DNA from 2 places in the Telluria sp. ZB2R32 genome. Region 2 is predicted to be linked to the other one. Evidence: predicted binding sites of a transcription regulator. Region 2 holds the regulator's gene; the other holds the start of a gene.
The links. Region 2 encodes FNR, which switches genes on or off when oxygen is low (the NO sensors DNR and NnrR bind a similar motif). Its sites were predicted from a motif close to TTGATNNNNATCAA; they were not measured.

Region 1 (15,210 bases), on a different contig from region 2:
CGATGCTGCCGTCCAGGCTGCGCAGCACCTGGTGTTCCAGGTCGACCACGAGCCTGAAAGCGCTCGATGCTTTTACTTCATTGAACAGCTGCTCGACCTGCGCTTCGGTCAGCACGATCGGCAGCAGCCCGCTCTTGTAGCAGTTGTTGAAGAAGATGTCGGCAAAGCTCGGCGCGACAATGGCGCGGAAACCGTACTGCTGCAGCGCCCATGGCGCGTGTTCACGCGAGGAGCCGCAGCCGAAGTTCTTGCGGGTCAGCAGGATCGACGCCCCCTGGTAGCGCGGCTGGTTCAGCACGAAGTCCGGATTCAGTGGACGGTTGCTGTTGTCCTGCCCCGGCTCGCCATGGTCGAGGTAACGCCACTCGTCGAACAAGTTGGGGCCGAAGCCGGTCTTGCGGATCGATTTCAGGAACTGCTTCGGAATGATGGCGTCGGTGTCGACGTTGGCGCGGTCGAGCGGCGCCACCAGGCCTTCATGTACGGTGAATTTATCCATGTCCTCTACCCGGTTCGTTCAATGGAATTACTTGCCGCCAGCGCCGGTGACGACCTGGCCGACCTTTTGCACGTCGCGGCCGATGCCGGAAATCGTGTTGCAGCCTGCGAGAACGATGGCAACCAGGGAGAGGGCGAATACTTTTTTCATGATGGTCCTGTAAATCTGTTTATATTATTTATTCAGAGTGCGCGCACGTCGACGAAGTGGCCCGCGATCCCGGCCGCGGCGGCCATTGCCGGCGACACCAGGTGGGTACGTCCGCCCTGCCCCTGCCGTCCTTCGAAATTGCGGTTCGAGGTCGAGGCGCAGCGTTCGCCCGGCTCCAGGCGATCGGCATTCATCGCCAGGCACATCGAGCAGCCCGGCTCGCGCCACTCGAAGCCGGCGGCCTTGAAGATCTGGTCGAGGCCTTCGCGCTCGGCCTGTTCCTTGACCAGGCCCGAACCCGGCACCACCAGCGCCAGTCTCACATTCGAAGCGCGCTGGCGTCCGCGCACGATGGCGGCGGCCTCGCGCAAATCCTCGATGCGCGAATTCGTGCACGAGCCGATGAAGACCTTGTCGATGCGGATGTTCTCGATCGGCGTGTTCGGCGTCAAGGCCATGTAGGTCAGCGCCTTTTCCATGGCGTCGCGACGCACGGCATCCTTTTCCTGGTCGGGATCGGGCACGCGGCCGTCGATCGAGGTCACCATTTCCGGCGAGGTGCCCCAGGTGACTTGCGGACGGATCTGCGCCGCGTCCAGGGTGACGACCATGTCGAACTTCGCGCCCGGGTCGGTGTGCAGGGTGCGCCAATAGCTGACGGCCTGCTCCCACTGCGGGCCGCTTGGGGAAAATGGACGGCCCTTCACGTAGTTGATCGTGGTGTCGTCGACGGCGATCATGCCGGCGCGCGCGCCCGCTTCGATCGCCATGTTACAGACCGTCATGCGCCCTTCCATCGACAGTGCACGGATGGTCGAGCCGCCGAATTCGATGGCGTAACCGGTGCCGCCGGCGGTGCCGATGCGGCCGATCACGGCCAGCACGATGTCCTTGGCGGTCACGCCCGGCGGCAGCGTGCCGTCGACCTGCACCAGCATCGACTTCGATTTTTTCGCCAGCAGCGTCTGCGTCGCCAGCACGTGCTCGACTTCCGAGGTGCCGATGCCGTGCGCCAGGCAGCCAAAGGCGCCGTGGGTGGACGTGTGCGAGTCGCCGCAGACCACCGTCATGCCCGGCAGGGTCGCGCCCTGCTCCGGCCCGATCACGTGGACGATGCCCTGGCGCTTGTCGTTCATGTTGAAGTAGGTGAGCCCGAAGCTCTTCGCATTGCTGTCGAGCGTCTCGACCTGCAGGCGCGAGGTGGGGTCGGCGATGCCTTCGCGGCGGTCGGTGGTCGGCACGTTATGGTCGGCCACGGCCAGGTTGGCGGCATTGCGCCACAGGCCCCGGTTGGCTTCGCGCAGACCCTCGAAGGCTTGCGGACTGGTGACTTCGTGCACCAGGTGGCGGTCGATATACAGCACCGTGGTGCCGTCGGCATCGGCACGCACGACGTGCGATTCCCAGAGTTTGTCGTAGAGCGTTTTTAACATGCTGTGTCCCGTGCTGAGTCTTACGTGCGGCCACTGTCGATAGTGGGATTTTGATTATGCCATAATTGTGCACTGCGGCAGAAGTAAGGCCGTTTTGCACGTTTCTGCCAATAAATCACTTGTGTGGCAAACAAGATTTGCATGGAACGGCTCAGGTGCAAATAAAAAAAGCCTGCGCATCGGCTGCGCAGGCTTTTATTGCAAGGGCCAATGTCCCCCTTTTTCACTCGTTTAGTGCATTCATGCGGCCATGCGCACCGTGCTGCGGCAGCCATCCATCAGGAACGACAGGCCCACCACCAGTACCAGTTCGCCCTCGGCCGACCGCGCGGTGCCGGTGATGCCCTCGACGGTCAACGCCGTCATCGGCTTGATCACCAGGTCGGCGGTACCGTCGACCGCTTCCACCGCCAGGATATACGGCTGCGGCGCATTGATGACGATGCCGACGCGTTCCACCGCTTCCTCGTAGCCGAGCGAACCGGCCAGCGAGCGCACCGGCAGCGGACGGCCCTGGTCTTTCAGCACCGGGGCGCCGCCGACCATCGAGAAGGTTTCCGGCAGTTCGACCACGCGCTCGACCACCGCCATCGGCAGCGCCAGCGAAGCGCCGGACGTCGAGACCAGCATGGTCGGCACGATCGACAGTTCGATCGGCAGGCGGATCGCGAACTTGGTGCCGTGGCCGAGCGAAGAATCGATGCGGATCGCGCCGCGGTTCTTTTCCACCGCCGTTTTCACGACGTCCATGCCGACACCGCGGCCCGAGACCGACGACGCCACTTCCTTGGTCGAGAAACCCGGCAGGAACACCAGCTGGTAGGCGTCTTCGTCGCTCTGGGCGCCGTTTTCGCCGATCAGGCCCTTGTCGATGGCTTTGCGGCGCAGCTTGATCGGGTCCATGCCCTTGCCGTCGTCCTGCAGCACGATCATGACGCTGTTGGCTTCCTGCCAGGCTTTCAGCAGGATGAATGCTTTCGCTGGCTTGCCGGCGGCGACACGCTCCTGCGGCGACTCGACGCCATGGTCGAGCGCATTGCGCAGCATGTGTACCAGCGGATCGTAGAGGCTGTCGACGACGACGCGGTCGACTTCGGTCTCGGCGCCTTCGATGGTCAGCTCGACGTCCTTGCCGAGGTCTTTCGCCAGCTCGCGCACCAGGCGCGGGAATTTCTGGAACAGGCGGCCCACTGGCTGCATGCGCGTGGCCAGCGTGGCGCGCTGCAGTTCGGCCGAATAGCGCGAGGCGCGTTCCAGCGTTTCGGTCAGCGTCGCCATCAGGGTGGCGGCCTGCCCTTCGAACTTGAACTGCGACAGGCGTTCGAGCAGCACGGCAGCCTGGTTGGCGGCCTGCACCGATTCGCCGGCCACTTCCAGCAGCGCGTCGAGTTTCACGGCATCGATACGGATGCTTTCGTCCTTGGCCGGGGCGGCGGCAACGGGCTTGACGTCGTTGCGGCGGTCGACGCCATCCCAGCCGGCTTTCGCGGCCGGCGCGGCATCGTGCTGCGCAACAGGTGCTGCGGCGGGTGCTTGCGGCGCGACCGCGGCGACTGGCGTCGGCGCGGCAGTGGCTGCAGCAACCGGGGCAGTCGCGGCAGTCGCAATCGCGGCGCTGGCCGGCACCACGGCGTTGTACATCGCGGGCCAGTCGAGTCCGTCTTCAGCGACGGCAGGCGCGGCAACCGGCGCGGCGGCAACCACCGGTGCAGCTACCGGAGCAGGCGCGGCCACCTGTGCCACCTGCGCCTTGCCTTCGATCGCGTCCGTCAGGATGCGCTCGAGGTCGGCCGGCATCGGCGCCAGCTGTTCCGGCGTGGCGCCGTTGTTCAGGTCGTTCAACTGGTCGGCGACGAAGCCGGAAGCTTGCAGCGCCGCTTCGATCGACAGCGGCGTGACCGGCGCGGCGCCCGTACGCAGGGCGTCGAACAGATTCTCCGTCAGGTGGCAGGCCGCAACCAGCGCAGGCAGGCCCATGAAGCCGGCGCCGCCCTTGATCGTGTGGAACGAACGAAACACCGCGTTCAGCGTTTCCTTGTTGTCCGGATCGCGTTCGAGGCGCAGGAGGTGCTCTTCAACATTGACTGCCAGATCCATCGCCTCGACGACGAAGTCCTTGAGCATATCGTCCATTAGAATCCCAGATCGGCAAGTAGGTCGTCGACGTTATCCTGGTCCAGCGCCGCTTCCGGCACGGACGGGCCCGACATCAATTGCACAGGTGCAGCTTCTTTCTCGGCCAGCTTGGCGCGCGTTTCCGGCGGCGCGTTATCGCGCAGCAGCTGGGCCAGCTCGTTTTCCACGGTCTTGGTGATCGCGACTACTTTCTTGATCAGCTGGCCGGTGATGTCCTGGAAGTCCTGGGCCATCATGATTTCCAGCAGGCGCGCTTTTTCCGCCTCGGTCGCTGCCGACACGGCTTGCGAGAACTGGCGCGAGTCGCCGGCCAGGGCCTTGAATTCGTCCAGGCTCAGCTTGCCGGCGAACAGCGCATCCCAGCGGCCCGACATGTCCTGCGCCTGCTTCGACAGCTTGTCCTGCGCCGGCATGCCTTCGTCCAGGGTGTTCAGGACCTTGTTGGCGGCCTGCTCGGTCAGGGTGGCGACGTATTCCAGGCGGTCCTGGGCGTCGTTGATCTGCGACGAAGCCTCGGACAACGCGCGGTCGTAGCCCAGTTCGCGCAGCGAGTCGTGCAGCAGGCGCACGATGCCGCCGAGGCGTTCGTACATGTTCTTGTCGCCCTCGGCGCCGTCGTCGGCAGCGCTCGCAGCTGCGGGCGCGGTAGCGACGGAAACGGCCGCGGCCGGAGCAACCGGCGCGGCGGGCTTGTTGGTAGCGATCTGGTCGAACAGTGCGTCCAGGTCGTCTTCATCGGCGGTGGCGGTAGAGGCGGGCGCAGCCGCTGCAGCCGCTGCAGCCGGGGCCGGCGCGCTGGCGCGCTGGGCTGCCACTTCCTCGAATAGTGCGTCGAAATCGTCGGCGGCGTCGGTCATAATCCCTGCTTCTCCATAATATGAATGTCTCGCAATCTTGCGTGCTTCGGTCCGGTGGATGCGGACTTCCACGCGCGTCGTGCCGCCGCCGGAAGCCCAAAAATCGTTAGCGAGTGTAGCAGCGCAGTTGCCGTAGGTAAATATCGGAAAAAGCAATACGCCGAAATGGACAAGGAAACTTAATTCCGCGACAATAAAACCGTGCCGTTCCTGAATATTTTCACAAGTCAGGTGTTGTTTTTGTGGTCGCGTCGATTGTGCACTGTTTTTGCAAGCCTTCCAGCGAAGGCGGGCTCATCATTGAGCGAAGTCAACAGGTTGCGCTATCGCAAGCCCGGCACATTCAGCAGCAGCCAGAATACATAGCGTATTGGAGGGGCTCATCATGTACCGGAAAATCCTGATCACCACCGACGGCTCCGCCGTTTCCCAGCACACTGCCTGCGCCGGGGTCAAGTTCGCGCACCAGATGGGTGCCGAAGTGCTGGCCCTGTTCGTCGCACCGGACTACCAGTACCCGGTGTACGTCGAGATCATTCCGCCCTCGTATCCCAGCGAAGACGACTACATCAGCCAGATGCGCCGCACCGGCGAAGACTACATGGGCAGGATCATGCGCTCCTGCGAGCAGGCCGGACTGCAGCACAGCTGCATGACCGCGTTTTCCGACGCCACGGCCCTGAAGATCGTCGACGTCGCCGAGCAGGAAGGCTGCGACCTGATCTTCATGGGTTCGCACGGGCGCAGCGGCTGGGGCCAGCTCCTGCTGGGCAGCGTCACCAATAAAGTGTTGTCGCATACCACCAAGCCGGTACTGGTGCACCGGCTGATCAACGAGCCAGCCTCGACCTGATGCCGGCGCCGGCACGCCGCGCCGCGGCGTGCACACTATAAGCCGCGGACCACGTGGCAAGGGGGTGCATTCATGATAAGAATCGTCATCGCAGATGATCACACGATCATGCGTGAAGGGCTGAAGCGGATCCTCGACGGCGCGCTCGACGTCGAGATCGTCGGCGAAGCGACCAACGGCTTCGAAGTCCTGTCGCTGGTGCGCCAGGGCGGCTTCGACCTGCTGCTGCTCGATTTGTCGATGCCCGGGCGCAGCGGCGTCGACCTGATCCGCCAGGTACGCAGCGAGGCGCCCAAGCTGGCCATCCTGATCCTCACCATGCACGAAGAGGAACAGTATGCGGTGCGCGCCATCCGCGCCGGCGCCCAGGGCTACCTCACCAAGGAGAGCGCGGGCACCCAGCTGGTCGGCGCGATCCGCAAGGTGGCCTCGGGCCGGCCCTACATCAGTACCGAAGTGGCCGAGCAGCTGGCGCTGAACATCATGGCGCCCAACGAGCAGCTGTTGCACAAACAACTCTCGGACCGCGAATTCGAAGTGTTTTCGCTGCTCGTCGGCGGCAAGTCGATCACCGAAATCGCCAACAACCTGCATTTGTCGGTGAAGACCGTGAGTACCCACAAGACGCGCATCATGCAGAAGATGGGGATGACGTCGCTGTCGGAAATGGTGCAGTATGCCGTGGCGCATCGTCTGCTGGCGCCTCTGAAAGCCTGAACCGGTCGAGCTTCTGAAACGGCGGCATTGCCTTCGCCGTATTAACAACGTTTGACAGTGGCGGGCGGCCATTTGTGCCTTGCCCGCCACGCTGCAATCCACGCTTTGCTGCCCTGCCAGCAAGTTGTTGTACCGGATAGTGCCCGCGACGCCCCGTTTTGGTAAGAAAATTCCTACGTTACTAGTTCCTCTCCTACCTACACATTCAGCCATTGCTGATACCCATGCCGAACTCGTGTTGGCATACTGAATTCAGCGTATCGACTTGCTTGCGATCTAATTTCTCTCCGTAAGCCAAGCCTCCCGCTTGATGAATCCTATTGAAGCACCCGGTAGCGGCCCCAGCCACCTGCCCTGCCAGAAGATTTCTTCACCGGAGATGAGCATGCAGTCCCAGCCAACGCCAGAACAACGCAACGCCTCGTCGACCATGCATTCCACACCAATGGAAGCAGGCCGCCAACGCCAGGGCCGCCTGTGGTCCAACCTGAAAGAAGTCTGCGACCTGCTGCACATCCCGGCCGCGGTCTCCATCAATTCCGAAGAACTGCTGTTCCAGCACGTACAGTTCAAGACCGGCCAGCGCGTCCACACCATCGGCCAGGCCTTCGACACTCTGTACATCGTCAACTCCGGCTTCCTGAAAACGGTGCTGATCGACGAGTTCGGCAACGAACAGGTGCTGAGCTTCCCGATGAAGGGCGACATGCTCGGCGTCGACGGCATCCACACCCGCCACTACGCCTCCGAAGCCGTGGCGCTGTCGGACTGCGACCTGATCCTGCTGCCGTTCAAGAAACTGACCGCCCTCGGCCGCGTGCACATGGAGCTGGAAAACCTGATGTACGGCGTCATGAGCCGCGAGCTGGTGCGTGAGCAGGCCATGATTGGCATGCTCGGCGCCCTCTCCGCCGAGGCACGCGTGGCGCGCTTCCTGGTCTCGCTGGCTGACCGTTTCGCCGCCATGGGCTACTCGAGCAAGCTGTTCAACCTGCGCATGACGCGCCACGAGATCGGCAGCTATCTGGGCCTGACGCTGGAAACGGTAAGCCGCACCCTGTCCGCCTTCAACGAGATCGGGCTCATTACCGTCGACCAGCGTACCATCGGCATCAAGGACCCGGAAGCCCTGAAAACCCTGCGCCGCCTGCCACCGTCGCGCTCGCGCACCAAGGCAGCCGGCGCCAAGCAGAAAGCCGAGCTCGACGCAGCCGGCGACGACCAGGTGCTGGCCACGGCCTGATTGATTGCCTCCTTGCCGGCAAGTGCGGCAGGGGCAAAAACAGCTCCGACATGGTGGTTTCTTCGCGAGACCAGAATGTCGGAGTTGTTTTATTTTGTGGATTGTTGAAAGTGCGTTCCGTTATTGATCCCGCGACAACACGCCATTGTTGACGCGTACCGGATCGCCGACGCGGAAGCCGGGATCGTTGTCATACTGCAGCGTCTGCGTCGCTCCATTGCCCGCATAACGCACCACGACTTCGTAGCGCTGGGCCTGCCGTCCGTTGCGCTGGATGGCGTTGCCGGCGACCGCGCCGCCGACGGCGCCGGCCACGGTGGCCGCCTTGCGGCCGCTGCCGCTGCCGACCTGGTTGCCGAGCAGGCCGCCGACCACCGCGCCGGCCGCCGTGCCGAGGTAATTGCCCTGGCCGCTCACTTCGACCACGTTGACCGCTTCCACGGTGGCGCAGTTGGTGCAGTAGCGCGCCGTGCCCGGCGCACTGGTGGCCACGGCGGGTCCTGCGACCGGACGCAGCGTGGGACCGGCCAGCAGCGGACGGCCCAGCACCTGCTCCGTATAGCGGCCGTTGGCGCGGATCGTCGCCGTCACCCGGCTGTCGGGGGCGATGCGGTCGTCGCGGCGGATCGTGTAGTCGGCAGCATATTCGCCGGGACGCACTTCCGGCAGGAAAAAGACGCCGCGCGCGCCCGCCATGGTCAGTTCGACGCGGGCGCCGGGCGTGCCGAAGACGGTGAAGCCGAGGTCGTTGCCGGGCGCCAGCTCGTCGCTGGCGCGCACTTCGAAGCGTTCGATGCGCGGCACCGAGGCCAGGTCGCCGCGCCGGTTCGGACGCGGGGCGCCGTCGCGCACCACCGATTCGCTCAGCACGTCGGTCGCCACGCGGTTGCCCACACGCAGGTTGGCGGTGACGGCGCTGGTATTGACGATGCGGTCGCGCGCGCCGATGACATAGGTGCCGACGTATTGCCCGGGTTCGGTTTCCGTCATGTACACGTTGCGCGTGGCGCCGTCGATGCGCAGCGTGGCGTTGCCGCCGGGCGTGCCGTACAGGTCGAAATGCAGCTCCACGCCGGGCGCCAGGCGCCGCACTTCCTCGACATTGAAACCGCGAATCAGCGGTCCGCGGCTGTCGCGTTCATATTGCTGCGCATGCGCGGCAGCCGGCGCCAGCGCTATGGAGCACAGCGGCAACAGCGCAACCAGCGTGGCACTCAGGGTATGGCGAAGCTTCATGGCATGTCTCCTTTCGATGGGCCGCCTTCACGTACATACACAGTACGCCAATGCCCAAAAGAAAACAGTGCGCTAACGAACGCTGTGCACGGCCTCGCCTGAGGTGACGAAAATGGCGTCTCCGGCCTCGCGCGTGACCACGTGGCCGCCGGTGAACGAGCCGAACGACGGCAGGATCATGCGCTCGCTGCCGACCACGAAGCACGGCAGGCGCAGCGAATCGAAACGCGTGGCCAGCATCCAGGCCGGGTGCACGTGGCCGGCCAACGCATAGCCTCCCGTGTCGACATCGGGATGATGGCAAAAGGCAAACGGCCCGACCATGTGCGGTTCGTCCACCAGTTCGATGCCGAGGGTGGCCGCCGGGTCGCCCGCGTGCTTGTCGTGGTTGCCGCGCACCAGGGTCAGGCGCAGGTCGCGGCGGCGCTCGCGCCAGGCCAGCATCGCCTGCTGGGTGCTCGACGCGTGGGCGGCGCGCGCGTGCAGGAAGTCGCCCAGGAAGACGACGTGGCGCGCGCCGTGGGCATCGATCAGGGCGTCGAGCCCTTGCAGGTTTTCGCTGGTGGTGCCGCGCGGCACCGGGATGCCTTGCGCGCGGAACGAGGCCGCCTTGCCGAAGTGGATGTCGGCAATGATCAGCATCGATTGCGCCGGCCAGAACACGGCCTTTTCGGGCAACAGCAAGAGTCGTTCACCAGCAACTTCAACTTCGGACACCGTCATACGGCAGCAGCCTTCTCCAGTTCGCGCACCATGCGCGCCACGCGGTCATTCAGTTTTTCGGTGCTCACCTTTTCGCGGAAGCGCTCGACCATCAACGCAAAGCCAAACGGCGTCGCGCGTTTCACGACACGATACGCCACTTTGCGTGCATGGAGTTCCGCCAGCGTGTCACGCAGGCGGGTCAATTCCAGTTCCTGCTCCAGCACTTCGCGCTGCGCTTGCGTGAGCAGCAGGTTGCCGGCGTCGTGCTTGCGGAAGACTTCGAAAAACAGCGACGACGACGCCTGCACCTGGCGGTTCGATTTCGGCTGGCCCGGATAGCCCTGGAACACCAGGCCCGCAATGCGCGCCACTTCGCGGAAACGCTGCTGCGACAGCTGGGTCGCGTTCAGGCTGTCGAGCACGTCCTCGAGCAGGTGCTCGGTGTCGAACAGGCCAACGTCCGCCCCGGTGGCGCCGGCGAATTCGCGCTCCCAGTCGACCGGTTCCGGCGACATGAGTTCAAAGCCGTAATCGTTGATCGCAATCGAAAACGTGATCGGCTGGCGCCGCCCGATGCGGTAAGCGAACAGCGAGGCCAGGCCCATGTGCACCGAGCGCCCGGCGAACGGGTACACGAACAGGTGGTAGCCTTCGCGGCTCTTCATCGATTCCAGCACCAGGGTGTCGATGGTGGGCAGCGCCGACCATTTGGCCTGGATGTCGAGCAGCGGCCGGATCGCCCCCATTTCCGGTCCTTCGAAGCGTCCCTCGGCCGCCTGGCGCAGCTGCTCGAGCGCGGCATGCGCGAGTTCCGAGGACATCGGCATCTTGGTTCCCTGCCAGCGCGCGATCGCGCCGCGGCTTCCCGTGGCGCGTTTCACGAACGCCGTCATCTCGTGCACGCGCACGAATTCGAGGATGCGTCCGCCGAACAGGAAATGGTCGCCCGGTTTCAGGCGCCCGATGAAGGACTCTTCCATGCTGCCGATGCGGCCACCGCTGACGTATTTCACCTGGATGGTGGCGTCGGAAACGATGGTGCCGATGCCCATGCGGTGGCGGCGGCCGATCGCCGTATCGGGTACGCGATACACGCCCTCCTCGTCCGGCAGCACGCGCCGGTATTCCGGATACACGGTCAGGCTCTGGCCGCCGCGCGCGACGAAATCGAGCGCCCACTGCCATTCTTCCTCGGTCAGGTGGCGGTACGACCAGGCGCGCCGCACCTCCTCGTAAAACGCCTCGGAGCGGAAGCCGCCGCCCAGGGCGACGGTGACCATGTGCTGGACCAGCACGTCGAAGGGTTTGTTCGGCACATAGCGGCCCTCGATCCTGCGCGCGGCCACCGCCACCTTGGCGCCGGCCGCTTCCAGGATCTCCATGCTGTTGGTCGGCACCAGGGTCACGCGCGAGACCCGTCCCGGCGCGTGGCCGCTGCGCCCGGCGCGCTGCAGCAGGCGCGCGATACCCTTGGCGCTGCCGACCTGCAGCACGCGCTCGACCGGTAAAAAATCCACGCCCAGGTCGAGGCTGGCGGTGCAGATCACCGCTTTCAGTTCGCCCTTTTTCAAGCCCATCTCGACCCAGTCGCGTACCTCGCGCGCCAGCGAGCCATGGTGCAGCGCGATCACGCCGGCCCAGTCGGGACGCGCTTCGAGGATGTTCTGGTACCAGATCTCCGACTGCGAGCGCGTATTGGTAAATACCAGCGTGGCGTCGTAATGCTCGATCTCGTCGATCACGGGTTTGAGCATCTGCAGGCCCAGGTGTCCGCCCCAGGGAAAACGCGCGACGTCCTTCGGGATCAACGAATCGACCACGATCTGTTTCTTGGTATCGCCTTCGACCAGTACGCCCGGCGAATTTTGCCCAACTTCTCCCAACAACACCTGGCGCGCCAGGTCGAGGTCGCCCATCGTCGCCGACACGCCCCAGATCACGAGGCCAGGGCGCCAATGGCGCAGCCGCGCCAGCGCCAGCTGCACCTGTACGCCGCGCTTGCTGCCCATCAGCTCGTGCCACTCGTCGATGATGATCATGTCGAGGTGCTTGAACTGTTCTTCGGCAGCCGCGTGGCTGAGCAGCAGCGACAGGCTTTCCGGCGTCGTGATCAGGCTTGTCGGCCACTTGCGCGACTGGCGCGCGCGCTCGGCCGAACCGGTGTCGCCGGTGCGCGCACCGACGGTCCACTCGGGCGCCAGCGCCGCCGCCGATTCTTCCAGCGCGCGCTGGGTGTCGGCGGCGAGCGCGCGCATCGGCGTGATCCACAACACGCGCAGGCCGCTCATCCGGCCTTTACTCAAAGCCCCACGCTGCAGCGCTGCCAGCCACACGGCATAGGTTTTACCTGCGCCCGTGTTCGCATGCAGCAGCCCGGACTGGCCCGCCAGCGCCGCCTTCCACACTTCCTTTTGAAACGGGAAGGCCTTCCAGCCGCGCGCGGCGAACCACTCCTTGACTTTTGTCGGCGTCGGCCCGCTCATGCACCGGCGGCGGCCAGCAGGCCTTTCAATGTGTCGAGCGTGTCGGCATCGTCCACCAGCTTGTCGTCGCGCCGGCGCAGGATGCGCGGGAAGCGCACGGCAATCCCCGCCTTGTGGCGCGAGGACAGCGCGATGCCTTCGAAGCCGATCTCGAACACCATCGTCGGTTTTACGGAGCGCACCGGCCCGAATTTTTCGACCGTGGTCTTGCGGATCGCATTGTCGACCTGGGCGATCTCGGCATCGGTCAGGCCGGAATAGGCTTTCGCGAACGGCACCAGCTTGCGCTCGCCATGGCCCTCGTCGTCGTCCCACACGGCGAAGGTATAGTCGGTGTAGAGCGAGGCGCGCCGTCCATGGCCGGCCTGGGCATAGATCAGCACCGCGTCGACCGAATACGGGTCCACCTTCCACTTCCACCAGGTGCCGACGTCCTTGGTGCGGCCGACGCCGTACTGGGCGCTTTTCGCCTTGACCATCATGCCTTCGACGCCGCGGTTGCGTGATTCCATACGCAGCGTCGCCAGCGCTTCCCAGTTCTGCGCATGGACCAGCGGCGAAATCTTCAGCTGCGGCTGGTCGACCGCGGCCACCTGCGTTTCCAGCAGCGCGCGCCGTTCGTGCTGGGGCAGCGCGCGCAGGTCGACGCCGTCGAGTTCGAGCAGGTCGTAGCAGACCAGCACCGCCGGCAGTTCGGCCAGCAATTTGGCCGACAGGGTTTTTCGTCCGATCCTGCGCTGCAGTTCGGCGAAGGGCGCGGGCGCGTCAATGGCATGGTCCCAGACCAGCACTTCGCCATCGACCACCGTCCCTTCGGGCAGGCGCACGCCGCACAGTTCCGGGAAGCGCTCGCTGATCAGGTCTTCGCCGCGCGACCACAGGTAGTTTTGCGCGCCGCGCCGTACCAGCTGGGCGCGGATGCCGTCGTACTTCCACTCGACCTGCCAGTCATGCACATCGCCCAGCGCCGCCGGGTCGCCCTGCAACTGGTGCGCCAGGAAGAAGGGATAGGGTTGGCCGCCGCGCAGCTTGTGTTCTTCGTCGGACTGCGCCGCGATCAGTTGCAGGAACTTGGTCGCGGTCGGACGTACGCTGCCGTCGGTCCAGCCCATCAGGCGCTGCGCCACCAGCTTGCTGTCCACCGCGGCAATCGCCGCCAGCGCGCGCGTAACCAGCAGTTTCGAGACGCCGACGCGAAAACCCCCGCCGATCAGTTTGCAGAACAGGAAGCGCTCGGGCGTGGTCAGCTCGTTCCAGTAGCCAAACAGGGCTTCGCGGATGACGGCGGGGTCGGCGCCGCGCAAGGGGCCGATCCGTTCCGTCATCCATTCGGCCAGGCCGACGTCGCTCTTCTTTTCCGGCGGCGGCAGGATGTGGGCGATGGTTTCGGCCATGTCGCCCACCGCGTTATAGGACTCGTCAAACAGCCATTCGTCGAGCACCGCGTATTCGATCGCGTACTGGCGCAACAGCTTAGTGGGAACGGCCTGGCGCGGCTTGCCGCCGGCGAGGAAGTACACGGCCCAGGCGGCGTTTTCCGGTGCGGCCGTGGAAAAATACTGCTGCAGCGCTTCGAGCTTGCGGTTGGTGGCTGTGGTTTCGTCGAGTTCGGCGAACAGGCGGGCGAATTCACGCATTGCCGGACTCCTCCACTGGCGCGGCCTCCGCCGGCTGGGGCGGGATACCGACATCATCGTCATCGTCGCCGTATTCGGTATCGAAGCCGGCCGCGTCCAGCCCCTGCTGGCAGAGCCAGCGCACTAGCACCGGAATCGAGCCGTGGGTGACGATGACGCGTTGGGCGCCGGTGGCGCTGATTGCCGACATCAACCCCGGCCAGTCGGCGTGGTCGGACAGAACGAAGCCACGGTCGACGCCACGCCGCCGGCGTGCGCCACGCAACTGCATCCAGCCGCTGGCAAAGGCGTCGCTGTAATCGCCGAAGCGCTTCATCCAGGGCGAGCCGGAGGCGGACGGCGGCGCGACGATGATGGATCCCTTCAGCGCCGCCTTGTCGACGTCGCTCACCATCAGCGTCGGCGGCAACGCGATGCCGCCTTCCCGGTACACGCGATTCAAGGGCTCGACCGCGCCATGGCAGACGATCGGCCCGATGGCCGGGTCGAGCCCGGACAGGATGCGCTGCGCCTTGCCGAACGAATAGCCGAAGATCACGCTCGGGCGGCCCTCGGCGGCGTTCTTCTGCCACCAGCGGTTGATGTCGTCGAAGATCGACTGCTCCGGGTCCCAGCGGTAGATGGGCAGGCCGAAGGTCGATTCGGTGATGAAGGTGTCGCAGCGCACGGGTTCGAACGGCGCGCAGGTTTTATCCGGCTCGATCTTGTAGTCGCCGGACGCGACCCAGACTTCGCCCCCGTATTCCATGCGTACCTGCGCCGAGCCGAGCACGTGCCCGGCCGGGTGCAGCGAGATGGTGACGCCGTTGTGGACCACGGTTTGCCCGTACTCCAGGCCGTCGACGTTGATGTCGCCCAGGCGCGAGCGCAGCACGTGCACGCCGCTGGCGGCAGTCAGGTATTTGCCATGGCCATAGCGCGCATGGTCGCCGTGCGCATGCGTGATCACGGCGCGCTCGACCGGGCGCCAGGGATCGATATAAAACCCGCCAGGGACGCAGTACAGCCCCTCCTTGCGTACCACCACCATATCTGCCATGCGGTCCTTTCTCAATACGTTTTGACGATCGTCCGACAAGGCTCCCAGGGCAAGGCGCAGCGTCGCATCGGCGAACCGCGAAGACAGTACGCTAGTACGGCGAGACGCTGCAACGCAGCCATGGGAGTCTTTTCAGACAATCGTGACGAAGTCTGCCATAAAGGAGCGATGCTCGCCGTCCGGGAAGTCGATGCCGATCTGGTCGCCGGCGACCGAGACGAC
Region 2 (15,210 bases):
TCATGGCCGGACTGCATCCGCAAACGAACGACACGGCGGGCATTGCGCGGCTGCCGGGCGGGCTCAAGGCGTACGAGCGCGCCATCGCCAACTTCACCAGCACTACCCTGAGCGCCGACGAAATCCACGCGATCGGCCTGCGCGAAGTGGCGCGCCTGGAAGCCGAGATGGACAAGCACCTGCGCGCACTCGGCTTCACCGAGGGGAATATCGAAACGCGCATGAAGGCGCTCGACGCCACCTTCCAGCCGCAGGGCGACACCGATCCGCGGCCGGCGATCCTGGCGCAGTACAAGGAGATGGTGAAGGACGCCCAGGCACGCAGCGCGTCGCTGTTCAACCTGAAGCCGCGCGCGCCGGTCGACGTGCTGCGCGAGCCGCCGCTGACGGAAGCCTCGGCCGCGGCCCACTACAGCCTGCCGGCGCCGGACGGCAGCCGTCCCGGCGTGTTCTGGGTCCCGCTGCGCGGACCGAAGTTCGACATGATCCGCATGCGCAGCCTGTCCTACCACGAGGCGGTGCCGGGCCACCACTTCCAGCTGGCGATCCAGCAGGAGCTGGCCGGCATCCCGAAATACCGCAGCCAGCGTATCTTCAGCGGCGGCAGCGCCCACAGCGAAGGCTGGGCGCTGTACACCGAACGCCTGGCGGTGGAGCAGGGCTGGTATGCGGGCGACGTGCCGGGTCTGCTGGGCGCGCTCGGCTCGGAACTGTTCCGCGCGCGCCGCCTCGTCGTCGACACCGGCCTGCACACCAAGGGCTGGACGCGCCAGCAGGCGGTCGACTACGGCATCAACGTCGAGGAAGTCGACCGCTACGTGGTCTGGCCCGGCCAGGCCACCGCCTACATGATCGGCATGCTGCGCATCGTCGAATTGCGCGAGAAGGCGAAGGCCGCGCTGGGACCGAAGTTCTCGCTGCCGGCCTTCCACGACATGGTGCTGGGCGCCGGGTCGGTGCCGCTCGACGTGCTGGGGCAGCTGGTCGACGGCTGGATTGCGAAGCAGTAGGGCGGGCATGCCCGCCGTACGCGCAGGTGCGTGGGCATGACCTTTCTTATATCTGCCGCGGGGTCGCACACGCCGTAAGGCGGGCATGCCCGCCCTACGTGCGCAACCGTTATCGCCGATGGCATACGTGGCATAATCGCCTGACCGACGAGGTGTCATCCGAGGAGCACACATGCAAACCCAGGAACTCCACCGCGGCCGCCTGATCGACCACATCCAGCTGGTCGTCGCCGACCTGCCTGCCTCGCGCACGTTCTACAGCGCCGTCTTCGCCGTCCTGCAAGTGCCGCTCGGCGGGCAGGGCGACGACTATTTCTGGTACGACGAACTGTTCGTTTCCAGCGCTTCCAGCGACGCCGCCCAGGGCCGGCTGACCGGGCGCCATCACCTGGCCTTCCAGGCGCGCGACCGCGCCGGCGTCGATGCTTTTTACAAGGCGGCGTTGCAGGCCGGCGGCCGCGACAACGGCGCGCCGGGCGAGCGCGCCTATCACCCCGGCTATTACGGCGCGTTCGTTCTCGACCCGGACGGCAACAACATCGAAGCCGTCCATCATGGCGAGGCAACCCGCAGCGCGCCTTCGGTGACCGTCACGTTTTGAGCGTCACGTCGTGAGGCGTCCCGGAACCGGGACGCACCGTCTCAGTTCATCGGGCTGCAGGTCTCGGTGCCGGCCGCCATCGCTTTCAGCCGGGCAGGTTGGAGCAGTTTTACCTCGCGCTTGTCGACCGCGATCCAGCCCTGCTTCTTGAATCGCGACAACAGCCGGCTGACGCTCTCGATGGTCAGGCCAAGGTAATTGCCGATGTCTTCGCGCGACATGCGCAACCCGAACTCGGTGGCCGAATAGGCGCGCGCCGCATAGCGCGCCGACAGGTTCACCAAAAAGACCGCGAAGCGCTGCTCGGCGCGCATATTGCCCAGTAATAACATCACGTTCTGCTCGCGCGTGATTTCCTGGCTCATGATTCGGTGGAAATGGCGCAACAGCGTCGGCACCTGGCCGAACAGTTCTTCCAGGCGCGCGAACGGGATCTCGCAGACCTCGCTGTCCTCGAGCGCCACCGCGTCGCAATGGTGGCGGTCGCCGCTGATCGCATCCATGCCGAGCAGTTCGCCGGCCATCTGGAAGCCGGTGATCTGCTGCTCGCCGGCCGCATTGATCTGGTAGGTCTTGAAGTGACCGTAGCGCACGGCGTAGAGGCTGCGAAACGCCTCGCCCATCGCGTACAGGCGCTCGTCGCGGGCAATGCGGCGGCGCGCGCCGATGATCTGGTCGAGGCGGTTCATGTCGGTGTCGTCGAGCCCCATCGGCAGGCACAACTGGTGCATGCTGCAGGCGCCGCAGCTGGCCTTGATGACGCCGAGATTGATCGGCGCGCCGGCGGGGAGGGAGGTGCCTTGGCTCATCGTTGCAAGGGAAAGGAGGGGAAGGTGGGTTACGCGCGATTATAGACCGGACTGTCGCGCAATCCCATCTTTTCGCGATCGGGGCAAATGCCAATTGTGCGCGCCCCGGCCCATGCTAGATTCTGGACACCCACAGCGAATGAGGAGCACCCATGTTTGGCCTATCGGCACTGGACCTGGCACGCGTGCAGTTCGCGTTCACGATGTCGTTTCACATTCTGTTCCCGGCGGTGACCATCGGCCTGGCCAGTTACCTGGCCGTGCTCGAGTTTTCCTGGCTGCGCACCAAGCGCCAGGTGTATGTCGACCTGTACCACTTCTGGCTGAAGATCTTCGCCGTCATGTTCGGCATGGGCGTGGTCTCGGGCATCGTGATGGCCTACCAGATCGGCACCAACTGGAGCTACATGTCCGAATTCGCCGGTTCCATCATGGGACCGGTGCTGGCCTACGAGGTGCTGACCGCCTTTTTCCTGGAAGCGGGCTTCCTTGGGGTGATGCTGTTCGGCTGGACCCGGGTCGGCCCCGGTCTGCATTTCATGGCTACCTGCATGGTCGCGGTCGGCACGCTGATTTCCGCGACCTGGATCCTGGCCGCCAACAGCTGGATGCAGACGCCGCAGGGTTACGCCATCGAGGGCGGGCGCATGGTGCCGGCCGACTGGCTGGCGATCGTCTTCAATCCCTCGTTCCCGTACCGGCTGCTGCACATGGTGGCGGCGGCCTACCTGTGCACGGCGCTGATCGTCGGCGCGGTCGGCGCCTGGCAGCTGTTGCGCCGTACGGACAACCCGGCGGTGCGCAAGATGCTGTCGATGGCGATGTGGATGATCCTGCTGGTCGCGCCGATCCAGGCCGTGATCGGCGATTTTCACGGCCTCAATACCGCCGAGCACCAGCCGGCCAAGCTGGCGGCGATGGAAGGGCACTGGCAGAACGAGCCGGGCGAGGCGATCCCGCTGCTGCTGTTCGGCATACCGGACATGGAGGCGGAAAAAACCCGTTTCGCCGTCGGTATCCCGCACCTGGGCAGCCTGATCCTGACCCACTCCTGGACCGGGCAGATCCCCGGCCTGAAGGAATTCGCGCGCGAAGACCGGCCCAATTCGCTGATCGTGTTCTGGAGCTTCCGCCTGATGGTCGGCCTGGGCCTGTTGATGATCGCGCTCGGCGCCTGGGGCTTCCTGCTGCGCAAGCGCGGGCGCATCTTCACCTACCGCCCCTTCCTGCATGCCGCCCTGTGGATGGGGCCGGCGGGCCTGGTCGCCATCCTGGCCGGCTGGACCACGACCGAGGTCGGGCGCCAGCCCTGGGTGGTGTACGGCGTGCTGCGTACGGCCGACGCCGTCTCGCCGCACGGCGCCGGGCCGCTGGCGCTCACGCTCGCGCTCTTCGTCGTCTCCTACTTCTTCGTGTTCGGCGCCGGCACGCTGTACGTGCTGCGCATGATGAAGAAGGGGCCGCAAGCTTTCGAGCTGCACCGCGCCACCGAGGGCGGGCCGGGTGAAGGGCGCACGCCGATGCGGCCGCTGTCGGCGGCCGACGTGGGAAATGACGACGACGATACGAGCGGCCACGGCGGCGCCGGCATGACACTCGACCCGAAAGGACCATGAGATGGGCATCGATACTTCGGTCATCTGGGCCGTTATCATTTATTTTTCGGTCTTCATGTACGTGGTGCTGGACGGCTTCGACCTCGGCATCGGCATGCTGTTCCCGTTCGTCAAGCAGAAGCGCGACCGCGACACCATGATGAATACCGTGGCGCCGGTCTGGGACGGCAACGAAACCTGGCTGGTGCTGGGCGGGGAGGGGTTGCTGCTGGCCTTCCCGGTGGCCTATTCGATCATCCTGACCGGGCTGTATTTACCACTGATCTTCATGCTGGTCGGCCTGGTGTTTCGCGGCGTCGCCTTCGAATTCCGCTTCAAGGCCAAGGATCACCGGCGCCACCTGTGGGACAAGGCCTTTATCGGCGGCTCGGTGGTGGCCTCGTTCTTCCAGGGCGTCTCGCTCGGCGCTTTCCTCGACGGTATCGCGGTGTCGGGACGCAGCTATGCCGGCGGCGCGCTCGACTGGATCGCGCCGTTCCCGCTGCTGGCCGGCGTCGGCGTCATGATCGCCTACACGCTCCTGGGCAGCACCTGGCTGATCATGAAGACCGAGGGCGACCTGCACAACCGCATGGTGCAGGTGGCGCGGCCGTTCGCGGTCATGCTATTAGCCAGCATCGTCATCATCAGCATCTGGACGCCGCTGCGCGACCCGGCCGTGGCCGACCGCTGGTTCACCTTCCCCAACATCGTGTTCCTGGCGCCGGTGCCGATCCTGGTGCTGCTCTCGATCGCGCTCCTGCTCGGCTCGCTCAGGAACAATCCGCACCGCTGGCCCTTCGTTGCCGCGCTGGCGCTGATCTTCCTGGGCTACACCGGCATGGCGATCAGCATCTGGCCGCACATCGTTCCGCCTTACATCACGATCTGGGAAGCCGCGTCTCCGCCGGCCAGCCAGGGCTTCGCGCTGGTCGGCACGCTCTTCATCCTGCCGGTCATCCTGATGTACACGGTATGGTCGTACTGGGTCTTCCGCGGCAAGGTCAAAGCGGACGCGGGGTATCACTAATGAAGAGGCCCATGCTGCGCCAGCTACTCTGGATGGCCGCCCTCTGGTGCGGCGGGGTCCTCACGCTTTGGCTGGTTGCAGTTATAATCCGCGCCGTCATGCATGCTGCCGGCATGCGCTGACCTGTCGGTATCCGCCCAACATATGCAGGCGCGTTCAAACGTGCGCGCGTTTGGCGGACGAGAGAATACACTTTCGATGAAGATTTATTAACGGAGCACACCACGTGTCCATGCAGTCAGCATCAACAACTCCTCCATCGAGTCCCCTTCCTTTCACGGCGCATGAAGTTGTCCGCCCCGGCGCCACGGTGGCCGTGGCGCTGCCGCTCACTCCCGAAGACCAGGCAAGAAGCGATTTGTACGCACTGGCGGCGCGCCTGCTGCTGGCGCCGCCCGACACGGCCTTGCTGGCCGGCCTCGCCGCGGCCGACCCGATCGAGTCGAACGGCGAGGACCACCGGCTGGCCGACGCCTGGGAGCGCCTGGTGATTGCCGCCGGCGTGACGGAGGCCGATGCCGTGGCCGAGGAATTCGACCTGCTTTTCGTCAGCAGCGGTACGCCGACCCTGAATCCATATGGCTCGCTCTACCTGTCGGGCTTCATGAACGATACCCCGCTGGCCGAGCTGCGCGCCGACCTGGCGCGCTTCGGCATCGGCCGCGTGCGCGGCGTGTTCGAGTCCGAAGACCACCTGGGCGCGCTGTGCGAGACGATGCGCGTGCTGATCGCGGGCGGTCCCGGGATCCGGCGCCAGCCCCTGGCCGTGCAGAAAGCGTTTTTCGAAGCGCGCATCGCGCCCTGGTATGCGCGCTGCCTGGCCGACATGGACAAGGCCGCCGGCGCCAATTTCTACCGGCTGGTCGCGGCGTTCGCCGCCGCGCTGCTGGCAATCGAATCCGAAGCGTTTGCCGTCGAGGACGCTTCCGATGTTTAACCGAACCGAGGGTGACCCCATGGACAAGCAGCAAGACAACCAAGCGGCCGCAGCAGCTTCCGCATCGAATCCCGACCCGTCGCGCCGCAGCTTCCTGAAGGCCGCGCCGCTGGGCGCGCTGGCCGTGGTGGCCGGCGGCGCCGAGGCCAAGCCCGAGATTGCGCCGGTCGAGGCAGCGAAGCCGGATGTCAAGCGCGGCTACCACGAAACCGAGCACATTCGTACCTATTACAAAACCGCCGCCTACTGGTGAGCGACCCCGGAGAGCAGTCATGTCTTTAATAAAAAGTTCAAGCGACAAAGGCCTGAAACGGCGCAAGTTCCTGGTGGGTGCCGGCGTCGCAGCCGGCGCCGGTGCGCTGGCGCGCCAGTTGCCCTTGAACGTGATCGAACCGGCGCAGGCTGCCGATCCCGCGGCCGAGCCCGCCAAAGTCGAACTGAAACGCACCGTCTGCAGCCACTGCTCGGTCGGCTGCTCGGTCAATGCGATGGTCAGCAACGGCGTCTGGGTACGCCAGGAAGCGGCCTTCGATTCGCCGCTGAACATGGGCGCGCACTGCGCCAAGGGCGCCTCGGTGCGCGAGCACGGCTTCGGCGAACACCGCCTGCGCTATCCGATGAAGCTGGTCAACGGCAAATACGTGCGCATGTCCTGGGACCAGGCGATCAACGAGATCGGCGACAAGCTGCTGCAGTTGCGCCAGCAAGCCGGTCCGGATTCGCTGATGCTGATCGGCAGTTCGAAGCACAACAACGAGCAAGCCTACCTGCTGCGCAAGTTCATGTCCTTCTGGGGCTCGAACAACTGCGACCACCAGGCGCGCATCTGCCACTCGACGACGGTGGCGGGCGTGGCCCAGACCTTCGGCTACGGCGCGATGACGAACTCGTTCAACGACCTGCACTACACCAAGGCCGTGATGTTCATCGGCTCGAACCCGGCCGAGGCGCACCCGATCTCGATGCTGCACTTCCTGCACGCCAAAGAGCTGGGCGCGAAGATGATCGTGGTCGACCCGCGCTTTACCCGCACCGCGCGCTTCGCCGACCATTACGTGCGCGTGCGTCCGGGTACCGACATCCCGCTGGTCTGGGGCATCCTCTGGCACATCTTCAACAACGGCTGGGAAGACAAGGAATACATCGCCGCGCGCACCTACGGTATGGACGACGTGCGCAAGGAAGTGGCGAAGTGGACCCCCGATAAGGTCTCCGACATCACCGGCGTACCGGAAGCGTCGGTGCGCATGGCCGCCGAAATGCTGGCCAAGAACCGTCCCTCGTCGGTGGTCTGGTGCATGGGCATCACCCAGCACCACGTCGGCACCGCCAACGTGCGCGCGCTCTCGATCCTGCAGCTGGCGCTGGGCAATATCGGCAAGCCCGGTGGCGGTGCCAACATCTACCGCGGCCACGACAACGTGCAGGGCGCGACCGACGTCGGTCCCAACGGCGATTCGCTGCCGGGCTACTACGGCCTGGCCGAAGGCTCGTGGAAGCATTTCGCGGCCGCCTGGGGCGTCGACTACAACTGGATCCTGTCGCGCTTCGGCTCGAAGGAACTGATGGAAAAGCCGGGCATCACCGTGTCGCGCTGGTTCGACGCCGTCAACGAACAGAACGAATACGTCGACCAGCCCTCGAACCTGAAAGCCTGCATCTACTGGGGCCACGCGCCGAACAGCCAGACGCGCCTGCCCGACATGAAGGCGGCCATGCAGAAGCTCGACATGCTGGTCGTGATCGACCCGTATCCGAGCATGACGGCGGCGATGCATGGCCGTACCGACGGCGTGTACCTGCTGCCGGCGGCATCGCAGTTCGAGACGCACGGTTCCTGCACGGCCTCGAACCGCTCGATCCAGTGGCGCGAACGCGTCATTGCGCCGCTGTTCGAGTGCAAGACCGACCACGAGATCATGTACCTGTTCGCCAAGAAGTTCGGTTTCCACAACGAACTCTGCAAGAACATCAAGGTGGTGCACAACGAACCGGTCATCGAAGACATCCTGCGCGAGATCAACCGCTCGGTCTGGACCATCGGCTACACCGGCTGCTCGCCCGAGCGCCTGAAACTCCACATGGAGAACAAGCACACCTTCAACCCGACCACGCTGCGCGCCGAGTCCGGTCCCTGCAAGGGCGATTACTACGGCCTGCCGTGGCCATGCTGGGGCACGCCGGAAATGAAGCACCCGGGTACGCCGATCCTGTACGACCTCAGCAAGTCGGTGGCCGAGGGCGGCCTGCCGTTCCGCGCCAACTGGGGCGTCGAACACAACGGCGAAACCCTGCTGGCGGCCGACGGCTCGACCAACAAGGATTCCGAACTCGATACCGGCTATCCGGAATTCGACCACGTGTTCCTGAAAAAGCTGGGCTGGTGGGCCGAGCTCACGCCGCAGGAACAGGCCATGGCCGAGGGCAAGAACTGGAAGACCGACCCGTCGGGCGGCATCATCCGGGTCGTCATCGCGCACGGCTGCGCGCCGTTCGGCAATGCGCGCGCACGGGCCAACGTCTGGAACTTCCCGGACCCGATCCCGACCCACCGCGAGCCACTGCTGTCGCCGCGGCGCGACCTGGTGGCCAAGTACCCGACCTACGACGACAAGGCGAATTTCCTGCGCCTGCCGACGCTGTATAAATCGGTGCAGGACATCGATTTCTCGAAGGACTTCCCGATGATCATGACCTCGGGACGCCTGGTCGAATACGAGGGCGGCGGCGAGGAAACGCGCTCGAATCCGTGGCTGGCCGAGCTGCAGCAGAACATGTTCGTCGAAGTCAATCCGAACGATGCGGCGCAGGGGGGCATCCGGGTGGGCGACTTCGTCTGGGTCGAGACCCCGACCGGGGCACGCCTGAAAATGATGGCGATGGTCACCGAACGGGTGCCGGTCGGCATGGTGTGGGCGCCGTTCCACTTCGGCGGCTGGTGGATGGGCGAGGATCTCGAGCGCCACTACCCCGAGGATGGCGCGCCGACCGTGCGCGGCGAGGCGATCAATACCGGCTGGACCTACGGCTACGACGCCGTCACGATGATGCAGGAAACCAAGGTATCGCTGTGCCGCATCGTGCGCGCCTGATAGATACAGACAGGAGAGAATCATGTCCGCAAGGATGAAGTTTATTTGCGATACCGAACGCTGCATCGACTGCAACGGCTGCGTTACCGCATGCAAGAACGAAAACGAAACGCCGTGGGGCGTGAACCGGCGCCGCGTCGTCACCATCAACGACGGCGTGCCGGGCGAACGCTCGGTGTCGATCGCGTGCATGCATTGCACCGATGCGCCGTGCCTGGCGGTGTGCCCGACCAACTGCATCTACCACACCGAAGACGGCATCGTCCTGCACAGCAAGGACCAATGCATCGGCTGCGGCTACTGCAGCCTGGCTTGCCCGTTCGGCGCGCCGCAATTCCCGGAAACGGGCCTGTTCGCGCACCGCGGCAAGATGGACAAGTGCACCTTCTGCGCCGGCGGTCCGGAACCGGACACCTCGGAAGCGGAATTCAAGAAGTACGGCCGCAACCGCATCGCCGAGGGCAAGCTGCCGGCCTGCGCCGAGATGTGCGGCACCAAGGCGCTGCTGGGTGGCGAGGCCAACCTGATCGCCGACATCTACCGCCAGCGCGTCGAGACGCGTGGCTACGGCCCGGAACTGTGGGGCTGGAAGATCGCCTACGGTCCGAACAAGCGCGGCGGCCCGCGCAAAGCGACCGGCGACCTGCCGCGCGTGAACCAGCAACCTGGCGCCAGCCAGAACGATCCTGGGAGCATTCCGACATGAAGCGAATGAACATCCTTGCGGCACTGCCGCTGGCGCTGGCCTTGAGCGGTTGCCTGGAAGTCGAACAGCATCCGAAATGGATCAAGGGGGAGTACGCCGGCAAGCACGACACGCGCCACTTCCAGACGCTGTTCCACAACGACAGGCTCTCCTGGAGTGCTGCGATCATCAATCGCAACAACCAGCAGAACGAGTACAACCGCGCCAACCCCTAGGAGCCAGCCATGCGATCTTCAATCGACATTGTGCGCATCTTCTGCGCATTGATGCTGGCGCTGATGCTGCCCGCGACCTGGGCGGCGGTGCCCAACAAGGATGCCGTCCCGGCCTATGCCGAAGAGCAGACCATGCTGCAGGTGGAAGCCGATTCGCGCCTGCGCGAACCCGGACTCGGCAGCGCCGCCTCCGGCAAGGTCCACATGGACCGCCACTTCCTGGGCCAGTACGGCACCACCGAGGCGAACGTCATCGTCCAGCGCGGCGGCAATACCTGGCGCACCCTGCGCAACGGCCCGATCGCCCTGGCCACCGGCACCATCCTGTTGGTCGTGCCTTTCCTGATCTTCGTGTTCTACCGCGCCTTCCGCCCGCCTGCGCTCGAGCCGTCGCCCACCGGGCGCCGCATCACCCGCTTCAACGGCTGGGAGCGCAACGTGCACTGGGCCACGGCGTACACCTTCATCGCGCTGTCGATCACCGGCATCATCATCATGTTCGGCAAGAACATCATGTTGCCGTGGATGGGCCATACCGTGTTCTCGTGGGTCGCGATCATTTCCAAGTACGTGCACAACGTGGTGGGGCCGCTGTTCATCGTGTGCTCGATCCTGATGTTCTTCACCTTCCTGCGCCGTAACTTCTTCAACCGCATCGACTGGCAATGGGTCAAGGCGGGCGGGGGCCTCGTCTCGCACAAGCACGTGCCGGCCGGCTTCTTCAATGCCGGCGAAAAGACCTGGTTCTGGGGCGGCGTCGTGATGCTCGGCCTGGTGATGTCGGTCACCGGCCTGATCCTCGACTTCGTCACCTTCGGCCAGACCCGCTACGTGCTGCAGGTGGCGAACTACCTGCACATCGCCGGCGCCACGGTGTACATGGTGGGCGCGATGGGCCACATCTATCTCGGCACCTACGGTTCGCCCGGCGCCTACCAGGCCATGCGCGAAGGCAGCGTCGACGAAAACTGGGCCAAGGCGCACCACGCGCTGTGGTACGAAGACGTGAAATCGGGTGCGGCGCCAGGCGGGGGCGTGCGCCCGGACGCGGCGCCACCGGCCGCGCCCCGTCCTACTCCCGGTCCTGCACATTGAGGTCGATATGAAAGCATTTACACTTGCCATTGGCCTGGTCGCCGCCTGCGCTGCGCTGGCCGGCTGCGACCGCGGCCACACCGATGCCAAAGACGGCGTGATCCAGACCAAGTTCCCGGGCCAGGTCACGGCCGGTGGTCTGACCAGCGGACAGATCATTGCGCGCAGTCCGAAGCCGGAGACAAATGCCGTTTATGGCGGCGGCAGTCCATTCATTGCCGGCGGTTCCGGTGGCAACACCGGCGGCGCCGCCCTGGGCGGCACCGTCACGGAAACAGGACAGGGGCCTTCGCGCGGGATCACCGACCCAAGCGGCGCCATTCAAGGCGGTAACAACCCGCTGGGCGACAATGGCAAGGCGCCCGCGAATGCACCTGCTGCGGGTGTGACACCTGTGGGAAGCGGCACCGCGACCAATCAGGACAGCAAGCCGGCCGCGGCACCCGGCACACTCACAGGGGATAAATGATGCGGTTACGACTACTCATGCGCGTGCTGGCCATCGCCGCCTGCACCGGCAGCAGCGTGGCGCTGGCCGCGCTGCCGGCACCGGCATTAACGCCGGAGCAACAACAGGCGGCCGCCGCGAAGAAACAAGCCGCGGACGCGCAGGCGGCCAAGGCCAAGGAACAGCTGACTGCGTCGATGGATGCGCTCAGCGCGCGCTGGCGTTCGAATGCCGCCAGCAAGGGCTGGACCACGCATGCGCCGGTGGCGATCGCCGCCGCGCCGGCCGCCGCTGCGCCGGGCGCCCCGGTGGCCGGTACGCCGTCCGCCGGCGTTGCCGCGGCCGGCGTCCCCGCACCGGGCCCTGCTGGCGCGGCGGCGGCGACGGTCGGCAAGCCGCTCAGCGGCGCCGTCCCGGCTGCAGTCCAGGTCACCGGCGTGGCCACCACCGGCAGGCCGATGCCCGGCGTCGCGCCCCAGGCCACCGGCGTCTCGGCCAACACCCTGACCGGCACCCCGGCCGGGAATGCCGCGGCCTCGCCCGGCAACGGCGCCGCCCCGCGCAGTGCGCAGGCACTGCAGTCGGCCAACGTGCCGATCAAGAGCGAAAAGCACGGCACCGCCACGCCGAGCGCCGACGTCAAGACGCAGCAGACCGGCTCGATGCCCAAAGGCGCTTCGCCGGCGGTCGACAGGGGCAATGCCAAAGAAGTGAACAACCGATGAAGATGGCCAGCATGCCCATCGCGGTGATCATGCAGCGCCGCACGCTGCAGCACCGCTGGGCTGACGAGTCGTGGGCGGCGGTGGGCGTGGTGCCGGACCGCGGCGACCTGCCGCGCCTGCAGATCCTGAGCGAAAGTCCCGAGCGCGACTACTACCTCGTCTCGGGCCTGGAACTCGAACTGTACACGGACGAGAACGAAGGCTATTACGAAAACGTGATGGCGCCCGAATCGAAAATCTTCGTGCTGTGGCGCATGGAAGAGGGCCGCGCCATGCCGGCGCGCGCCTCGGTCAGCTATGTCGAAGGCACGCGCATGTTCGATTCCGGCGAAGCGGCCGACGGCGTGACCATGCCGGCCGAAATCTACGCCTGGGTGGCCGGCTACCTGCGCGACCATTACACGCCCAAGCCGCGCCGCGGCCGCCAGCACGGTTAAGGAAGCGCATGCCCGAAGAAGGATTTCTGCGCCGCTGGGCGCGCGTCAAGGCCAGCGCGCCCGAGGCCGTGGCCCAGGTACCGCAGCCTGCGCCGCAACCCGTGCCGGACCCTGCGCCGGCGGCGGCACCTGCGCCTGCGTCCGTACACGCCGAGGCGCCGCCGGCGCCGACCCTCGAAGACGCCGCGCGCCTGACCCCGCAGTCCGACTTTTCCGCCTTCGTCGGCCAGGGCGTCGACAAGGACGTGCGCCGCCTCGCACTCAAGAAGCTGTTCGCCGATCCGCACTTCAACGTGATGGACCGGCTCGACATGTACATGGACGACTACAACAAGCCGAGCCCGATGTCGGCGGCCATGCTGGCGGGACTGCAGCATGCGCGCAGCGCCTTGCGCCGGCCGGAAGAGGTGCAGGAGGAAATCGCACGCCTGAGCGCGCTCGATGCACAAGCGCAGGCCGTGCCCGTGCCGGACGAAGAAGCGGTGCTCGCCGCGGGGGACGACCCGGCTACCGCCGGTCCGGTGCCCAATGATGCGACGCCCGACGACGCAACCCACGACGAAGCGATGCAGGACGCCGAATTGGAGGATCTGGCCGCCGGCGCGCCCGTGGCGGACACTTCGGGCGTCGCCCAGCCGCCGCACGCTGCCGCTCCCGGCGACGCTGCCATTGCGCCCGCGGCCGGGCGCGCGCACAATGCAGAGGCACACCTATAATTGGTCCAAGGCCGGGCGACATCGTACCCTAGCCCGATCAGCACGATTCCCGCATTATTTCAAAGCGCATTATTCCCCAAGGTAAAGAATGAACATCCGATTTCTGGAAGGGCAGGCCGACGATCCGTTGCAGGAACGCCGCAACGCCCTTGCCAAGACCGCCGCCATCTTCGCGGCCGACGCCATCGCCGCGCCCGAACCGGGCGTCGCGGTCAGCTACCGCTCGGCCGGCCGCACCCTCGTCGTCGGCAGCTCGCTGCAAGCCCTGGCCTGGGCCGACCACCTGGCCGCCGCCTTGCCGGTCACGCTCGTCTTGCTCGATAACGTCGACGTCGGCGCGCGCCCCTATCCGGTCTTCGTGGCGCGCACCGTCGCCGTCGCCGGCTGGCTGGGCGCCTTCGAGGCGCGCTGGCAGGCGCCGCACCAGCCGGTCGAGCAGGGCAAGTTCGACCTCGTGCTCGACCTCAGCCCGAGTCCCCTTATTTCCACCCACCAGCATCCGCACGGTTATTACGCGCCCGGCATGGAAGAAGCGGACCGCCGCGCCGCCGTCGTCGAGATGATGGAGATGACGGGCGACTTCGAAAAGCCGAAGTATTTCGCCTACAAGGAGCGCCTGTGCGCCCATAGCCGCAACAAGCAGGTCGGCTGCAACGCCTGCATCGAGATCTGTTCGGCCAAGGCGATTTCCAGCGACGGCGACCGCGTCAAGGTCAACCCCTTCCTGTGCGCCGGCTGCGGCGCCTGCGGCACGGTCTGCCCGTCCGGGGCAATGCGCTACGCCTATCCGTCGACGGCGCATACCGGCAGCCGCATCAAGGCGGCGCTGCAGGCGTATGCCGAAGCCGGCGGGCAAGACCCGGTCCTGCTGCTGCACGGCGAAGGCGGCGCCCCGCTGATCGAGGCGGTGGCGGCCACCGGTGCGATGCCGGGACGGGTGATTCCGCTGGCCCTGCATCACACTGCCTCGACCGGTATCGACCTGTGGCTGGCGACGCTCACCTATGGCGCGGCCGGGATCACGGTGCTGATGACGAACGCCGAAGCACCGCAGTATGCGGCCGCCCTCGGCACCCAGATGGAAGTCGCCCAGACCGTGCTCGACGGCCTTGGCTACGCCGGTCCGCATTTCCAGCTGCTGCGCGCGTCCAGCCCGCAAGAGCTCGATGCCGCCCTGCGCCATGCGCCGCGCGGCGAGACCCCGGCGCAGCCGGCCACCTTCAACCTGGCCCAGGACAAGCGCAACACGCTCGACTATGCGCTCGACCACCTGTTCCGCCACGCGCGCCAGCAGCCGCAGGCGGTGCCGCTGCCGGCCGGCGCGCCGTTCGGGGCCATCGCCGTGAACAAGGACGCCTGCACCCTGTGCATGGCCTGCGTCGGCGCCTGCCCGACCTCGGCCATCATGGACACGCCGACGGCGCCGCAACTGCGCTTCGTCGAACAGAACTGCGTGCAATGCGGCCTGTGCGCCAACACCTGCCCGGAAAACGCGATCGCGCTGGTGCCGCGCATGGCTTTCGGCGACCTGCGCAAGCAGACCGTCGTGCTCAACGAAACCGAACCCTTCCACTGCATCCGCTGCAACAAGGCCTTCGGCACCCTGCGCATGGTGGAAAACATGGTGGGGCGCCTGGCAGGCCACAGCGCCTTTGCCGGCAACCTCGACCGCCTCAAAATGTGCGGCGACTGCCGCGTGATCGACATGATGAAGCCCGAGGGCGAACTGAGCGTGCCGCTGCGCCGGCCGCGCTGAGGATTTTCGGACAGGGCGGTTTTTCCGCATAGAACGAT

Region 1: a site for FNR is predicted at 5,376-5,389, ahead of AC56LG_RS10300 (universal stress protein). Genes of this name have one in related genera too.

The regions. Positions count from the first base shown of each region.
Region 1 is NZ_JCASIG010000003.1:203,502-218,711, reverse strand. Features, by position in the region: gene leuD (3-isopropylmalate dehydratase small subunit) at 1-499, opposite strand, end outside; gene AC56LG_RS10320 (hypothetical protein) at 527-649, opposite strand; gene leuC (3-isopropylmalate dehydratase large subunit) at 682-2,082, opposite strand; gene AC56LG_RS10310 (chemotaxis protein CheA) at 2,323-4,215, opposite strand; gene AC56LG_RS10305 (protein phosphatase CheZ) at 4,215-5,075, opposite strand; gene AC56LG_RS10300 (universal stress protein) at 5,461-5,928, shown strand; gene AC56LG_RS10295 (response regulator) at 6,001-6,645, shown strand; gene AC56LG_RS10290 (Crp/Fnr family transcriptional regulator) at 7,091-7,888, shown strand; gene AC56LG_RS10285 (outer membrane lipoprotein) at 8,009-9,124, opposite strand; gene pdeM (ligase-associated DNA damage response endonuclease PdeM) at 9,197-9,847, opposite strand; gene AC56LG_RS10275 (ligase-associated DNA damage response DEXH box helicase) at 9,844-12,312, opposite strand; gene AC56LG_RS10270 (ATP-dependent DNA ligase) at 12,309-13,949, opposite strand; gene AC56LG_RS10265 (ligase-associated DNA damage response exonuclease) at 13,942-14,988, opposite strand; gene AC56LG_RS10260 (RecQ family ATP-dependent DNA helicase) at 15,121-15,210, opposite strand, start outside.
Region 2 is NZ_JCASIG010000006.1:301,826-317,035, reverse strand. Features, by position in the region: gene AC56LG_RS19005 (DUF885 domain-containing protein) at 1-1,010, shown strand, start outside; gene AC56LG_RS19000 (VOC family protein) at 1,183-1,611, shown strand; gene fnr (fumarate/nitrate reduction transcriptional regulator Fnr) at 1,653-2,420, opposite strand; gene AC56LG_RS18990 (cytochrome ubiquinol oxidase subunit I) at 2,573-4,036, shown strand; gene cydB (cytochrome d ubiquinol oxidase subunit II) at 4,038-5,045, shown strand; gene AC56LG_RS18980 (DUF2474 family protein) at 4,991-5,167, shown strand; gene AC56LG_RS18975 (TorD/DmsD family molecular chaperone) at 5,278-5,982, shown strand; gene AC56LG_RS18970 (twin-arginine translocation signal domain-containing protein) at 6,002-6,235, shown strand; gene AC56LG_RS18965 (formate dehydrogenase subunit alpha) at 6,255-9,074, shown strand; gene fdh3B (formate dehydrogenase FDH3 subunit beta) at 9,097-9,780, shown strand; gene AC56LG_RS18955 (hypothetical protein) at 9,777-9,995, shown strand; gene AC56LG_RS18950 (formate dehydrogenase subunit gamma) at 10,005-11,090, shown strand; gene AC56LG_RS18945 (hypothetical protein) at 11,098-11,559, shown strand; gene AC56LG_RS18940 (hypothetical protein) at 11,556-12,263, shown strand; gene AC56LG_RS18935 (DUF3305 domain-containing protein) at 12,260-12,700, shown strand; gene AC56LG_RS18930 (DUF3306 domain-containing protein) at 12,709-13,416, shown strand; gene AC56LG_RS18925 (4Fe-4S binding protein) at 13,505-15,172, shown strand.